DNA from 4 places in the Arthrobacter sp. BG3 genome. Region 1 is predicted to be linked to each of the others. Evidence: riboswitches for the same ligand, from Rfam matches in the RefSeq annotation. Region 1 holds a riboswitch; each other region holds the start of a gene.
What was found. A riboswitch is a leader RNA that binds a small molecule or an ion and turns the genes downstream of it on or off. The one in region 1 is predicted to bind thiamine pyrophosphate.
Positions count from the first base shown of each region.

Region 2: linked by a shared signal. The riboswitch ahead of AC1MFL_RS15085 (FAD-dependent oxidoreductase) and the one ahead of AC1MFL_RS10535 (ECF transporter S component) in region 1 are both predicted to bind thiamine pyrophosphate.
Region 3: linked by a shared signal. The riboswitch ahead of AC1MFL_RS17150 (bifunctional hydroxymethylpyrimidine kinase/phosphomethylpyrimidine kinase) and the one ahead of AC1MFL_RS10535 (ECF transporter S component) in region 1 are both predicted to bind thiamine pyrophosphate.
Region 4: linked by a shared signal. The riboswitch ahead of thiC (phosphomethylpyrimidine synthase ThiC) and the one ahead of AC1MFL_RS10535 (ECF transporter S component) in region 1 are both predicted to bind thiamine pyrophosphate.

Region 1 covers NZ_CM155270.1:2,370,419-2,373,618, forward strand. The annotation lists gene AC1MFL_RS10520 (DUF4235 domain-containing protein) at 1-144, opposite strand, end outside; gene AC1MFL_RS10525 (DUF4386 family protein) at 269-1,066, shown strand; gene AC1MFL_RS10530 (heme-degrading domain-containing protein) at 1,068-1,616, opposite strand; TPP riboswitch at 1,802-1,945, shown strand; gene AC1MFL_RS10535 (ECF transporter S component) at 2,010-2,642, shown strand; gene AC1MFL_RS10540 (ABC transporter ATP-binding protein) at 2,642-3,200, shown strand, end outside.
Region 2 covers NZ_CM155270.1:3,347,302-3,350,501, reverse strand. The annotation lists gene thiS (sulfur carrier protein ThiS) at 1-129, opposite strand, end outside; gene AC1MFL_RS15085 (FAD-dependent oxidoreductase) at 126-1,688, opposite strand; TPP riboswitch at 1,681-1,814, opposite strand; gene thiE (thiamine phosphate synthase) at 1,841-2,548, shown strand; gene AC1MFL_RS15075 (ferritin-like fold-containing protein) at 2,627-3,200, opposite strand, start outside.
Region 3 covers NZ_CM155270.1:3,809,105-3,812,304, reverse strand. The annotation lists gene AC1MFL_RS17150 (bifunctional hydroxymethylpyrimidine kinase/phosphomethylpyrimidine kinase) at 283-1,875, opposite strand; TPP riboswitch at 1,858-1,955, opposite strand; gene AC1MFL_RS17145 (Rne/Rng family ribonuclease) at 2,061-3,200, opposite strand, start outside.
Region 4 covers NZ_CM155270.1:3,708,606-3,711,805, reverse strand. The annotation lists gene AC1MFL_RS16650 (amidohydrolase family protein) at 1-587, opposite strand, end outside; gene AC1MFL_RS16645 (GNAT family N-acetyltransferase) at 591-1,085, opposite strand; TPP riboswitch at 1,162-1,269, shown strand; gene thiC (phosphomethylpyrimidine synthase ThiC) at 1,265-3,100, shown strand; gene AC1MFL_RS16635 (alpha/beta hydrolase) at 3,143-3,200, opposite strand, start outside.

The sequences.
Region 1 (3,200 bases):
CAGCGTGGTGGGCACATCCTCATCGTGGCCCTTGGGCGGCTTGTTGCCCGTGGATTTCTCCCACACGGTGTCAACGAGTTTGGTGCCGACGTAGCCGGCGAGCAGGCTGACGCCGGTGCCGAGCAGTTTGATGAAGATGTTCATTCTTCGGACTCCTAGGGGAGGAAACAGGGCTTCCCCTAGCCTAGCGCCCCTCGCCCGGCGCCCGGCGCTCCAGCCAGGGACCAACGCCCCTGTCCGGCGGCCCGGTCCGGACGTACCTTCGAGGATGGCACGACGCCAAACCCGCGCGCCCGGGCCCGCCCGGCAGCCGGCCACCGATTCGGCCGGCGGCCGGACCTGGCGCCGGCTCTATCTCTGGGCCGGGATCTCCTCGGTATTGTTCGTGGCGCTGCTGATGCTGGCACTGGTCCTGGACTTCGCCGCCCCGCCCCCGGTTCATGGCGGCACCGAGACGCTGGAGTTCATCGCGCGGAACAAAGGGAACTATGTTGCCGAACAGCTGCTCTGGATCATGCCGAACATCCTGCCGGTGCTGGTGTTCGTTGCACTCTTCGTGGCGCTCGCCCCGCTGGACAAGAGCCTGGCCCTGCTCGCCGCAGTGATCGGCGGCCTGTCGTGGGGTCTGATCCTTGCCGTCCCGGTCACCAGCAGGGGATCGGTGGGGCTCGTCTATCTCAGCGACCGTTACGCCGCCGCCGCCGACGACGCGGCCCGGCTCCGCTACTCGACCGCCGCCGAAGCCATCATCGCCGAAAACAACACCCCCGCCGTCGCCGGTGTCCTGTCCGCGGCCGGCATCCTGCTCATCTCCATCGTCATGCTGAACGGGGTGCTGCCGCGGGCCCTGGCCTGGCTGGGGATCGCCACGGGCGGGCTGGGCATCGTCGCGGAAGCCCTCCGGCACGCCGTCCCGGAGATCTACGGGGGCTACGGGGTGCTGATGTGGGTCTGGTTTGTCGCAGCGGGGATTGCGCTGATCCGGCTGGCCGGGCGGACACCCCGGCGCCCGAGCGAGGCGCCGGCACCGCGGGGTCGCGGCGGGACCGCAGCGCCGGGCGGCTGAGCTACCGCCCGGGGGTCACGGCGCGGCCCAGGATCTCCGACAGGGCTTCGACCACCAGCTCATGGTCGGCCTTCTGCGGCAGCCCGGACACCGTGACGGTGGCCACCATCCCGGTCCCGCGCACATAGATGGGGAAAGCCCCGCCGTGGGCGGCAAACTCCTTCTGGTCAAACCAGGCGTTGTCCTCGATCCTCCGCCCGGCGGCCCGGGACCGAAGACCCACCAGCAGGGACGGGACTTCGTAGCGGACGGCCGTGCGCTGCTTGGCCCTGATCCAGCGCTCATTGTCCGGTGTGGCGCCTTCCAGCGCCGCGTGGAAGAGCACCTGCTCGCCCTTGGTGATGTCGATGGCGATCGGGTGGGAGCGCTGCCTGCCGAGTTCAACCAGGAGCAGCCCCAGGTCCAGGGCGTCGTCCTTGCCGAAAGACTGGAACTGCAGCTCATCGATTTCGGCCAGGATGCGGCCGATGAGCGCGGCCAGCGATCCGTGCGGCTGCTCGTCGGCGGAGTCCGGATCGTAGCCGGAGGGCGGCACTGCTGAGTTGGTCACGTGTTCCAGCTTCCGTTGGTTGGCCGCCGGCGCGTGGGCGCGGCATCCGGTGTTCCCGTGCCTTGCCGACTCTACCAAGCAGGGGGTTCCGGGTCACCGGCGCGGCGCCGGCGCATTGTGACGGCTGACCCCGGAACCCAGCCGCCCGATGGGTGTAAACTTAGCCACGCCCACAAGGGCGATATTCAATACGACAGGGGAGCGCCGCCGTCGGGCATCACCGGAGGAATCCGGGGACACCACAGGTGGGCGCTGAGAGTGCGGACAGCCGCAGACCCTCGAACCTGATCCGGTTAGTACCGGCGCAAGGGAGTCGAGTTCTCAGAGTGCCCGGAACAGCGGCGGAAGCTGCGGCCCCGGACACCCTCCCCTCCTGTTCCTCAGGAGGACGACATGACTGATACATCTGCCAAGCAGACGCTCACCGGACGCAACTACAACTGGCGTGTGGTGGACATTGTGGTGGCCGCACTGATCGCGGTGGCCGGCGGCGTGATCTTCTGGGCCTGGTCCCAGGGCGCCAACCTCATTGCCGCCCCCGTCAACGCGTTCTACCCGCCGCTGACCGGGCTCTATGCCGGCGGCTGGATGATCCCGGCGGTGCTGGGCATGCTCATCATCCGCAAACCGGGCGCCGCACTGTTCTGCGAAGCCGTGGCCGCCGCCGGTGAGCTGATCATGGGCTCGCAGTACGGCACCACGGTGCTCATTTCCGGCATCCTGCAGGGCCTCGGCGCCGAGCTGGTCTTCGCCGCCTTTATGTACAAGAAGTTCAACCTGCCGGTGTCGCTGCTCGCCGGTGCCGGTGCCGGCCTGTTCTGCGGGCTGAACGATTCGTTTCTGCCCTGGGGCTGGAACATCGCCTACGCCGACGGCGACAAGCTGGCCTACATCATCTTCACGGCCATCTCCGGCGCCGTGATCGCCGGCGGACTGTCCTGGCTCGCCACCCGGGGCCTGGCCAGGACCGGTGTGCTGAGTTCCTTTGCCTCCCGCAAGGCGGCCACGGAGCCTGTCTTCTCCTGATGTCCGCCTCCAGCACGTCCGCCGGCAGCGGGTGCCGCCCGGCCACGGTCACCGCGCGGGGCTGGGGCTGGCGGCACGCCGGCCGGCCCCGGCCCGCCGTCAGCGGCCTGGACCTGGATATCCGGCCCGGTGAGCGGGTGCTCCTGCTGGGTCCCTCCGGCGCCGGCAAATCAACGCTGCTCCACGCCCTGGCCGGGGTACTCGGCGACAGCTCCGCCGGTGGCGCCGAGCGTGCTTCCGGCGGTGCTGCAGGCCGTGCCGCTGCGGATGCCGAGGATGCGGACGAGACCGGCCGCCTGCTGATCGACGGCGCCCCGCCCCGGGCCCAGCGCGGCCGGGCAGGACTCATGCAGCAGGACCCGGAGACCCAGGTGGTGCTCTCGCGCCTGGGCGACGACGTCGCCTTCGGCGCCGAAAACCTGTCCGTTCCGCCGGCCGAGATCTGGCGGCGGGTGGCGGAAGCACTTGACGACGTCGGGCTGGGCCGGCTGCCGCTGGACCATCCGACGTCGGCACTCTCCGGCGGGCAGAAGCAGCGCCTGGCCCTCGCCGGCATCC
Region 2 (3,200 bases), 980 kb from region 1:
GCCCAGTTTCGTGCCGTCCGCGGACTGTCCGTTGGGCGCCAGCGGGCGCCCGGTGACCTGGCTGACCAGGGTGCTGACCGAGGCGCCGTCGGCGAGGATGTGCTCGTTTCCGTTCAGTTTGATGTTCATACCGTTTCCTTGCTGTGCTCAGGGTTGGGATTGGCGTTGCGGGGGGCTGTTTCCTGCGTGCCGCCCGCGGGCATGCCGGCAACCGACGTCGGGGCTGCCGATTTGGCGTCGGCCGGCGTGCCGGCAGCGAACCGGCCCGGCCGGAAATGGGCCCAGCGGGGGTCCGCGACGCCGTCCAGCAGCTGGCGGCAGATCTCAGCCGCCGCGGGCGTCAGCAGGATTCCGTGCCGGAAGAACCCGGTGGCGATGATCAGACCCGCAACGTCCCCCGGACGCCCCTGCTCCGCCACCCGGCCCAGCAGCGGCGCGTTATCCGGGGTCCCCGGGCGGGCCCTCGCGGTGGCCTCAAGCAATTCCAGTTCGGCGACTGCGGGGACCAGTTGCTGGGCGTCGCGCAGCAGCTGGTAGACGCCGCCGGCGGACACGGCGGCGCCAGCCGGGGCCGCGCCCCCAAAGGTGCCGCCAGCCGTAGCCCGGCCCGTAGAGGAGCCGCCGGTCGGCGCAGCCGGCGCTCTGTCTCCCCCACCGAGATCGTCCTCCCGCTGGGTGGCACCGATCACGACCGTGCCGTCCTGCCGGGGGACGATGTACACCGGCACGCCGCGGACCAGCCCCCGCACAGTGGAGGTCAGCAGCGGCCGCAGTCTCGCCGGCACCCGGAGCCGGAGGATGTCCCCGTGGACCGGCCGCAGCGGCAACCGGAGTCCGGCGGGCAATCCGTCCAGCGACGCGGCCCCCAGGCCGTTGGCCACAATGGTCTCGCCCGCCTGGATGAAGCCTCCGCCTTCGAGGCTGGCACCGACCACCCTCCCGTTCTCCCAGAGCAGCCCGGCGGCGCGCCGGCTGACGGTGTGGCAGTGGCTGTCCGCGGCCAGGAGTTCCCCCATCCGGGCGAGCAGGCGGCGCGGGTCCACCTGGTGGTCGGCGGGAATGTCGAAGGCGCAGGAGATCCCCGGGCTCAGCAGCGGCTCGCGCATCCGCGCCGCGCGGACGGTCAGAGGCTCCACGGTCAGGCCGTATGCCTGCTGGACGGTGCGCAGGTCTGCGAGCGCCCGGCGGTCGGCAGCGTCGGCACCCACGGCGAGGGTCGGCGTCGTGAGGTACCCCGTGGCGGTGCCGGTCCCGCCGGCGGCGCTGGCGTCGGCGCCGGTCCTGCCGTCGGCGCCGGTCCTGCCGTCGGCGCCTGCGGAACCCGTTGCGGTGTTGCTGGCGCCCGTTCCGGGGCCGCCGTCTCCGCGCTCGAGTCCGGCAGCGAAAGCCGGCCAGAGGCGGGAGGACTCAAGCATGAGCTCCAGGAGCGCCTCCTCCTGGTAGTGAAGTTCACTCACCGGGGCAAGCATTCCGGCGGCAGCCCAGCTGGCGCCGCTCCCGGGGGCATCATCGATCAGGGCCACGGACCGGCCCGAGCATCTCGCCGCCCAAGCGATCCCGTGGCCGACGACGCCGCCGCCGATTACAGCAACGTCGTAATATTTCCGGGCTCCGGCGTCATCATCGGAGGCGGCGGCTGCCGCTGCTTCAGTAAATGCGGCCGCGCCGCGGGCGGATATGTCGCCCATGAGGATTCCTTCCCTACGCCGGTACTAGCCGGATCAGGTCAAGCGGTCGGCTCTGACGCCCTCTCAGCCTGCGGCGCCGGACGCCAAAGGCATGGACGGCTGCGGCGGGCTCCCGCGGTATTGGCCCAGTTTAGAGGAACTAGGCTGGACCTATGAGCCAGGATGCCGTCCACACCACCGCCCGCCTTTACCTCTGCACCGATGCCCGACGGGACCGCGGCGACTTTGCCGACTTCGTGGATGCGGCATTTGCCGGCGGAGTCGACATCATTCAGCTGCGCGACAAGTCCCTGGAAGCAGCCGAGGAGCTGGAACTCCTGGAAGTCCTGCACCAGGCAGCCCAGCGTCACGGCCGGCTCTGGGCCGTCAATGACAGAGCGGACCTCGCCTCGCTTTCCGGGGCTCCGGTGTTCCACATCGGGCAAAAGGACATCCCACTCGGCGCCGCCCGCGACTTCCTCGGCAAAGGCGCCGTGATCGGGCTGTCCACGCACACCCCGGAACAGGTCGATGCCGCCATCGCGGCCGCCCCCGGCCGCAACGGACTGGACTACTTCTGTGTCGGGCCGGTCTGGGCCACCCCGACGAAGCCGGGGCGCGCCGCCGTCGGGCTCGAACTCGTGCGCTACGCGGCCGACGCCATCCGCCGGGCCGAGGCAACAGGCGGGGGCAAGACCGCGGGCAAAGTCGCGGGTGTCGTGCCGTGGTTCGCGATCGGCGGCATAGACCTCGGAAACGTGGAGCAGGTCGTGGAGGCCGGCGCCCGCAGGATCGTGGTGGTCCGCGCCATCACGGAGGCCGACGATCCCGCGGCCGCCGCCAAGTCACTGCTCGCCGCACTCGACGCCGCGGAGCGCTGAGTCCGGGCTGCCCGGTTAGCCGGCCAGGCTGCCCGGTTAGCCGGCCAGGCTGCACGGTTAGCCGGCCAGGCTGCACGGTTAGCCGGCCAGGCCGAGTTGCGCCATCCGGCGCGAGTGGTTGGCCGCCAGTTCCGCCATCAGCCCGCGGACGAGTTCCCTGGTCCGGTCCTCGTCGGCGCCGATCAGGCCGCCGAGGAACGCGTGCTCGAAACTCACCCGCTGGGCCTGGGTCAGGGCCTCGCCGAGCAGGCGTCTTGCCCACAGCGCCAGCCGCGACGCCAGCCTCGGGTCATCGGCGAGGGCGGTCTTGAGCCGCTCCCGCAAGACGGCCGTGGCCTCCTCATCGGCCTGGATCTGCTCCACCAGGGCCCGGGTGTCGGCGTCGACATAGCGGGAGATGGCGCGGTAGAAATCGGCGGAAACGGTGTCGATCACATACGCCTTCATCAGGGATTCGTACCAGTCCGCGGGGCGGGTGCGTTCGTGGAAGTGGTCCACGGACGGCTGGAACGGCAGCATGGCGGCCTCGGTATCCAGGCCCATGGCCTCGAGCTTGGCGCTGACGAGTTCGTAGTGCTGGAATTCGATCACGGCGATCCGGCCCAGCACCGCGCGGTCGTGCAGCGTGGGTGAATAGCGGGCATCGGAGGAG
Region 3 (3,200 bases), 1.4 Mb from region 1:
GCTCACGCTGTGCCTCTACGCCGGTGGGTTCCCCGGGGGGACCCATGAGCTATCCCGTGGACATTCGCACTTAAATTCAAGTGGAACATCCTCAAGGTCATAACCCAAGTGTTGGCGTAAGCACCGAAGATCTAGACTACGCTAATTTTGCCTTCGGCCGCAAATGAGGCTGGTTCCGAAGGGAGGTACGTGATAGGCGCCACTCTGTATGGACAGAGCCTTGCCGCAACGACTTCCGGAACCGTGCCCACCTATCGTACAGGCTTCCGCGGTCTCGCCCGGTCAGGCGTGCAGCCGCGGCGCGTCGAAGAAATCGACTTCGTAGCGGGCCGACTGCCGGAAGGCCCGGGTCATGGCGTCCCGTTCGCTCTCCGACGCCGCCCGTGCCGCCGCGTCGGTGTAGGCGACGGCCTGCCGGGTGGCGGCGGCGAACTCCTCATCGGCATAGGTGCGCAGCCACACCGCGTAGGGATGCGACTCCGGCGCTCCCGCGGCGAGGAACTGCGCGTGCAGGGTCTCCCCGACCTCGGCGTAAAGCCAGAAGCACGGCAGCACGGCGGCCACCAGCACCGCGTAGCTGCCGGAAACCGAAGCGGCCAGCAGGTGGTCCACATAGGACTTGGTGACCGGCCCCGGTGTCACGTCGGCCGTGCGGGTGCTCAGCCAGGTCCGGTGCAGCTCGGACTCCACTTCGAGGCAGTTCTGCGCGGAGCGGGCCCAGAAGAGCTGTTCGGCCTCTGTGGGGGCGATGGCGGCGGCACGGGCCAGGACCCGGGAATAGCCGTTCAGGTAGAGGGCGTCCTGGGAAAGGTAGTAGGCGAACTCGTGCTCCGGCAGCGACCCGTCGGCGAGGGCCCGGATGAAGCCCAGGGAGTAGATCGCTGTCAGGTCGGCGGTTGCGGCGTCCCGGAGGGCGGCAGCGAACTGCCCTTCGGCCGGTACCCTGCCCGTCCTGCGATGGTCCTCGGTCTGCTGCTGGACGTGATGGAAATGGTGGACCGGGCCGTTGCCGGTCCCGACGTCGAGCCTCTCCGAGCTGCGCAGTGCTTCCTGCAGCCAGGGCTTGACCTCGCGGAGCGCAGCCTCCCAGTCCCCCACCCGGGTTTGCACCGTGGCCATCGCCGAGGACAGCGAACACCCGGTGCCGTGGCTGTTGCGGGTGGGTACCCGCTCCCCAGGCACCACCACAACGTCCTGGGCGAGGAGTCCGCCGGTGTTGACCAGAGCATCGGGGCACCCCCCGTGGGAGGCGGGGTTGTCCCCGGTGCCGGCGCCGCCGTCGAGGTGCCCGCCCTTCACCAGGACGGTGGTGCCGGTTTGGGCGGCAAGCCGCTTGCCCTGTTCCAGCGCCGCGGCCCAGTCCTTGGCGGGCGGCTCCCTGAGCAGGATGGCGAGCTCGGCGAGGTTGGGCGTGATGAGGTCCGCGTAGGGCAGGAGCGTGTGCAGCGCCTCCTCTGCGGTCTCCTGCAGCAGCCGGTCGCCGCTTGTTGCCACCATCACCGGATCCAGGACCACGACGCCGGGGCGGGCCTTCTCCAGCCAGCTGCGGACGGCGTCGATCACGGAGGCGTCCCCCAGCATCCCGATCTTCACGGCGTCGATGCTGATGTCCTGGCTGAGGGCGTCGAGCTGGGCGGTCAGGAAGGCCGCCGGCGGGACGTGGACGGCGCTGACGCCCCGGGTGTTCTGGGCAGTGAGCGCGGTGATGGCCGCCATGCCGTAGCCGCCATGTGCGGCAATGCTCTTGAGGTCGGCCTGGATCCCTGCGCCGCCGGAGGGGTCGGAGCCGGCGATGGCCAGCACCCGAGGGATCCGGGGCGCCGCAGCGGAGGGGGCAGACGGAAGAAACGAGGAGGCGGTGGTCAAGAGAGACATCCCTTCGCCGGTGCTAGCCGGACAGGTTCAACGGGTCTGGATCTCAGCCGGCTCGATGCGCGGCACCCCGTGTCAGGGATCCAGCCTAGCCGCATCCCTTAACGAAGTCGCGGGCACGGCCCGAACCTGTGCGTATTGCTACGCGGTCCGGACCGCACCCGCGGCCGTGCTGCACTGTTCCGGGGTTAGAGCTCCGAGGCCGGAACGCCCACTCCGAGGATGATCGGCTCGCTCGCGGCCGGCTTGGCGGCCGGCGTCGTTGCGGCCGGGACCTTGGCCTCGTGCACCGATACGGCTGCGGCGTGCGGGGTTTCCCTGCGCTGTTCCACCGAGGTCTCGTTGGCGGCACCCTGGGCGCGGCTGGCGCTCCGGTTGCGGCGGCCGCGGCGGGCACGCGAGGTCCCGGCCTCGGCTTCCGCTTCGGTCTGGGAGCCCGCAGCCGGGGCGCGTCCCGGTCCGGTTCCGCCGGCGCGCGCCGGGGCTGCCGCCGCGGTCCGGGGCGGGGCCGCAGCTGCGGCGGCCTTGACGGCCGGTTCCTGGGCTGCTTCGGCCTCGCCAAGCTGGGCGAACGCCTCTGTCAGGAGGTCCAGGGTCAGCGCCGGCGAACCCGCCTGGTCGGCGTGCTCGACGAACGGCAGGGCGACCTGCTCGCCGCCGAAGGTCAGCACGGCGGCGGGGCGTCCGGCTGCTTCTTCCGTTGCGGCCAGCTCGACGACTGCATCGACGGCCGCCTGGCGGGTCTCGGCGTCGGCTGCGGTCGGGGCCTCCCCGTCATGCAGGTGCGCGGCGTGCGCCGCTGCGGCGATGTTCGCCAGCGCCGCACGGGTTGCCTCTGCCTTGGCGTGGCGCTCGGCCTCGGTGGGCTCGGGGTGGACTGCTGCCGGGATGGGCTGTTCCTCCGCGCCCTGGCCTCCCCTGCCGCGGCGGCGGCTCTTGCGTTCGGTCCGCGCGGCAGGCTGGTGCTCGGTCCGCGGGACGTGGTGCTCGGCGGCAACAACGTTGGCGCGGCGGTGCTCGACGGGCTCGTCGTGGGTGACGATGCCGCGGCCGGCGCAGGTTTCGCACTGTTCGCCGAAGACTTCCAGCAGCCCGGTGCCCATCCGCTTGCGCGTCATCTGCACGAGGCCCAGGGAGGTCACCTCGGCCACCTGGTGCTTGGTCCGGTCCCGGCCCAGGCACTCGACCATGCGGCGCAGCACAAGGTCGCGGTTCGACTCGAGCACCATGTCGATGAAGTCGATGACGATGATGCCGCCGATGTCGCGGAGCCGGAGCTGCCGGACGACTTCCTCGGCTGCTTCGAGGTTGTTCTTGGTGACGGTTTC
Region 4 (3,200 bases), 1.3 Mb from region 1:
TCGTCCAGGGTGTCTTCGGCGAAGCAGTGCGCCGTGACCCGGGCGCCTTCGTCGTGGGCGGCCTCGATGGCACCTTTCAGCACCCCGGCGGGGAAGCTAGCGGCGAGGTCGCCGGCGTCCCGGTCGATCCAGTCCCCCACGAGTTTGACCCAGCCGTCACCGGCCCGCGCCTGCTTGCGCACGGCCTCCACCAGATCCTCCGGCTCCACCTCGACGGCGAACCCGCGGAGGTACCGCCGGGTCCGGGCGATATGCCGGCCCGAGCGGATGATGCGGGGCAGGTCCGCGCGGTGCTGGATCCAGCGGGTGTCGTGGACAGCACCGGCATCGCGGACAAGGAGGGTTCCGGCGTCGCGGTCGGTCATGGCTTGTTCTTCCGCCAGCTCCTCCGGGACGTCCCCGCCGGGGCCAAGCCCGATGTGGCAGTGCGCGTCGACCAGCCCGGGGATGACCCAGCCGTCCAGGACGTGGTCCGGGGCAGCGGCGGGCCGCTGGAAGGTCAGAACGCCGCCGACGGACCACAATCCGCGGTGCTCCCTGTCGGGTCCGGTGAGGACGGTGCCGGTGAACTCGATGATGCTGGTCATGGCTTAAAGCCTAATCCGCATCGCGAGCCGCCGGCCCAGCTCATCCAGCCCCAGCTCCGCTTCGTGGGACCGCACGGCGGCCAGCGCGGGCCCGGGGTCGGCGAGTTCCTCGAAGCCACAGCTCGCGTAAAACGGCGCATTGAACGGAATCCCCGCGAAGGTGCAAAGCGTCATCGACTGATAGCCACGGTCCCGGGCCTCGCCGATGGCGGCCTCCACCAGCGACCTTCCGAGCCCGCGCCTGGCAGCGTCGGGATGCACGGAGAGTTGTTCCAGGTGGGGCTGGCCGCCGACCTCATCGACGCGGGCAAACCCCACGGGCGGGCTTCCGGCGACCAGGATGAAGAGCGGAACACCCGTCGCCGGCAGCTCCGGGAGCCCCTGGTGCCCCAGCTCCGCTTCAAGGAGGCGGTCAGCCGCCGCTTCAACAGCCGGCAGGGCCGCGAGGTCTTCCGGCGCCGCCTCCCTGATGCGGGGCACGGCCCTGGACTGCGTCACGATGCCACGGTAACACCGGGCCGTGACGGCCGCCGTCACACTCGACAGCCGCCCGGGCGGGACGTGGTAGCTTCGTCTACGACCACACGGGTGCCCTTGCAGGGGCTGAGATCGGGCTGACGCAGCCTGCGACCGTTGAACCTGTCCGGGTAATGCCGGCGAAGGAAGTGAGTATTTCCGTGAACACACCATTGACGCAGCACAGCCCTGTCCAAAACCTGTCAGCCGGCAGGCTGACGGGCCAGATTGAGCCGGCCGCCCCTACGCGGTCGCTGGAGTCCCATTCCCTGGCGTTTGACCAGGACACGGAACACGGCATCCGCGTCCCGGTGACCGAAATCGCCCTGGCGGGCTCCCCCGACGGTACCGGGAACCCCCCGTTCCGGGTGTACCGCACGGCCGGCCCCGGCAGCGATCCGGTCCGCGGGCTGGAGCCGTTCCGGGCGCCCTGGATTGAAGCCCGGGAGGACACCGAAACTTACGCCGGCCGGGAACGGGCGCTGCTCGACGACGGCAAGTCCGCCGTGCGCCGGGGCGCGGCGTCCGCGGAGTGGAGGGGTGAGCGGCCGGTGCCGCGGCGCGCGGTCGACGGCCGGACGGTCACGCAGATGCGCTACGCACGGGACGGGGTCATCACCCAGGAGATGCGGTTCGTGGCGCTGCGGGAAAACTGCGATGTGGAGCTGGTGCGCAGCGAGGTCGCGGCGGGCCGCGCCATTATCCCCAGCAATGTCAACCACCCCGAATCCGAGCCGATGATCATCGGTAAAGCGTTCCTGGTGAAAATCAACGCCAACATCGGCAACTCCGCGGTGACCAGCTCCATCGCCGAGGAAGTCGACAAACTCCAGTGGGCCACGCAGTGGGGTGCGGACACGGTGATGGACCTCTCCACCGGGGACGACATCCACACCACGCGCGAATGGATCCTCCGCAACTCCCCTGTCCCCATCGGCACGGTCCCCATCTACCAGGCGCTGGAGAAGGTCAACGGCGAGGCGAACGCCCTGACCTGGGAGATCTTCCGGGACACCGTGATTGAACAGTGCGAGCAGGGGGTGGACTACATGACCATCCACGCCGGGGTGCTGCTGCGCTACGTGCCGCTGACCGCGGACCGGGTCACCGGCATCGTGTCCCGCGGCGGAGCCATTATGGCCGGCTGGTGCCTGGCCCACCATCAGGAGAACTTCCTCTACACCCACTTCGATGAGCTCTGCGAAATCTTCGCCCGCTACGACGTCGCGTTCTCGCTCGGTGACGGCCTGCGGCCCGGTGCGACCGCAGACGCCAACGACGCGGCGCAGTTCGCCGAACTGGACACCCTGGCCGAGCTCACGCAGCGGGCCTGGGAGTTCGATGTGCAGGTCATGGTGGAGGGCCCGGGACATGTGCCGTTCCACCTCGTCCGGGAAAACGTGGAGCGCCAGCAGGAACTCTGCAAGGGCGCCCCGTTCTACACGCTCGGGCCGCTGGTGACCGATATTGCTCCGGGCTATGACCACATCACCTCCGCAATCGGCGCCACCGAGATCGCCCGCTACGGCACCGCCATGCTTTGCTACGTCACCCCTAAGGAACACCTCGGCCTGCCCAACAAGGACGATGTGAAGACCGGCGTCATCACCTACAAAATCGCGGCCCATGCCGCCGATCTCGCAAAGGGACATCCGGGAGCGCACGAACGCGACGACGCTTTGTCCAAGGCACGGTTTGAGTTCCGCTGGCGGGACCAGTTCGCGCTGTCCCTGGACCCCGTGACGGCCGAGGCGTTCCACGACGAGACGCTGCCCGCGGAGCCGGCCAAGACGGCCCATTTCTGCTCGATGTGCGGTCCCAAGTTCTGCTCCATGCGGATCAGCCAGGACATCCGCGATGAGTACGGGTCCGCGGACTCACAGGCCGCGCGGGCCGAACTGGCCGCCGGGATGCGGGCGAAGAGCACCGAGTTCCTGGCCTCAGGCGGCAAGGTCTACCTGCCGGCGCCTGCCGTGGGCGGCCCCGCACCCCGCTAAGAGGGCGGACCGCACCGGGCGGAGCAGGGCGCCCCGCCCCGCTTAGGAGGCGTGGGCGTGCTGCTGACGGCCGACGTCGGCGATGAACGCCCGGATGAGC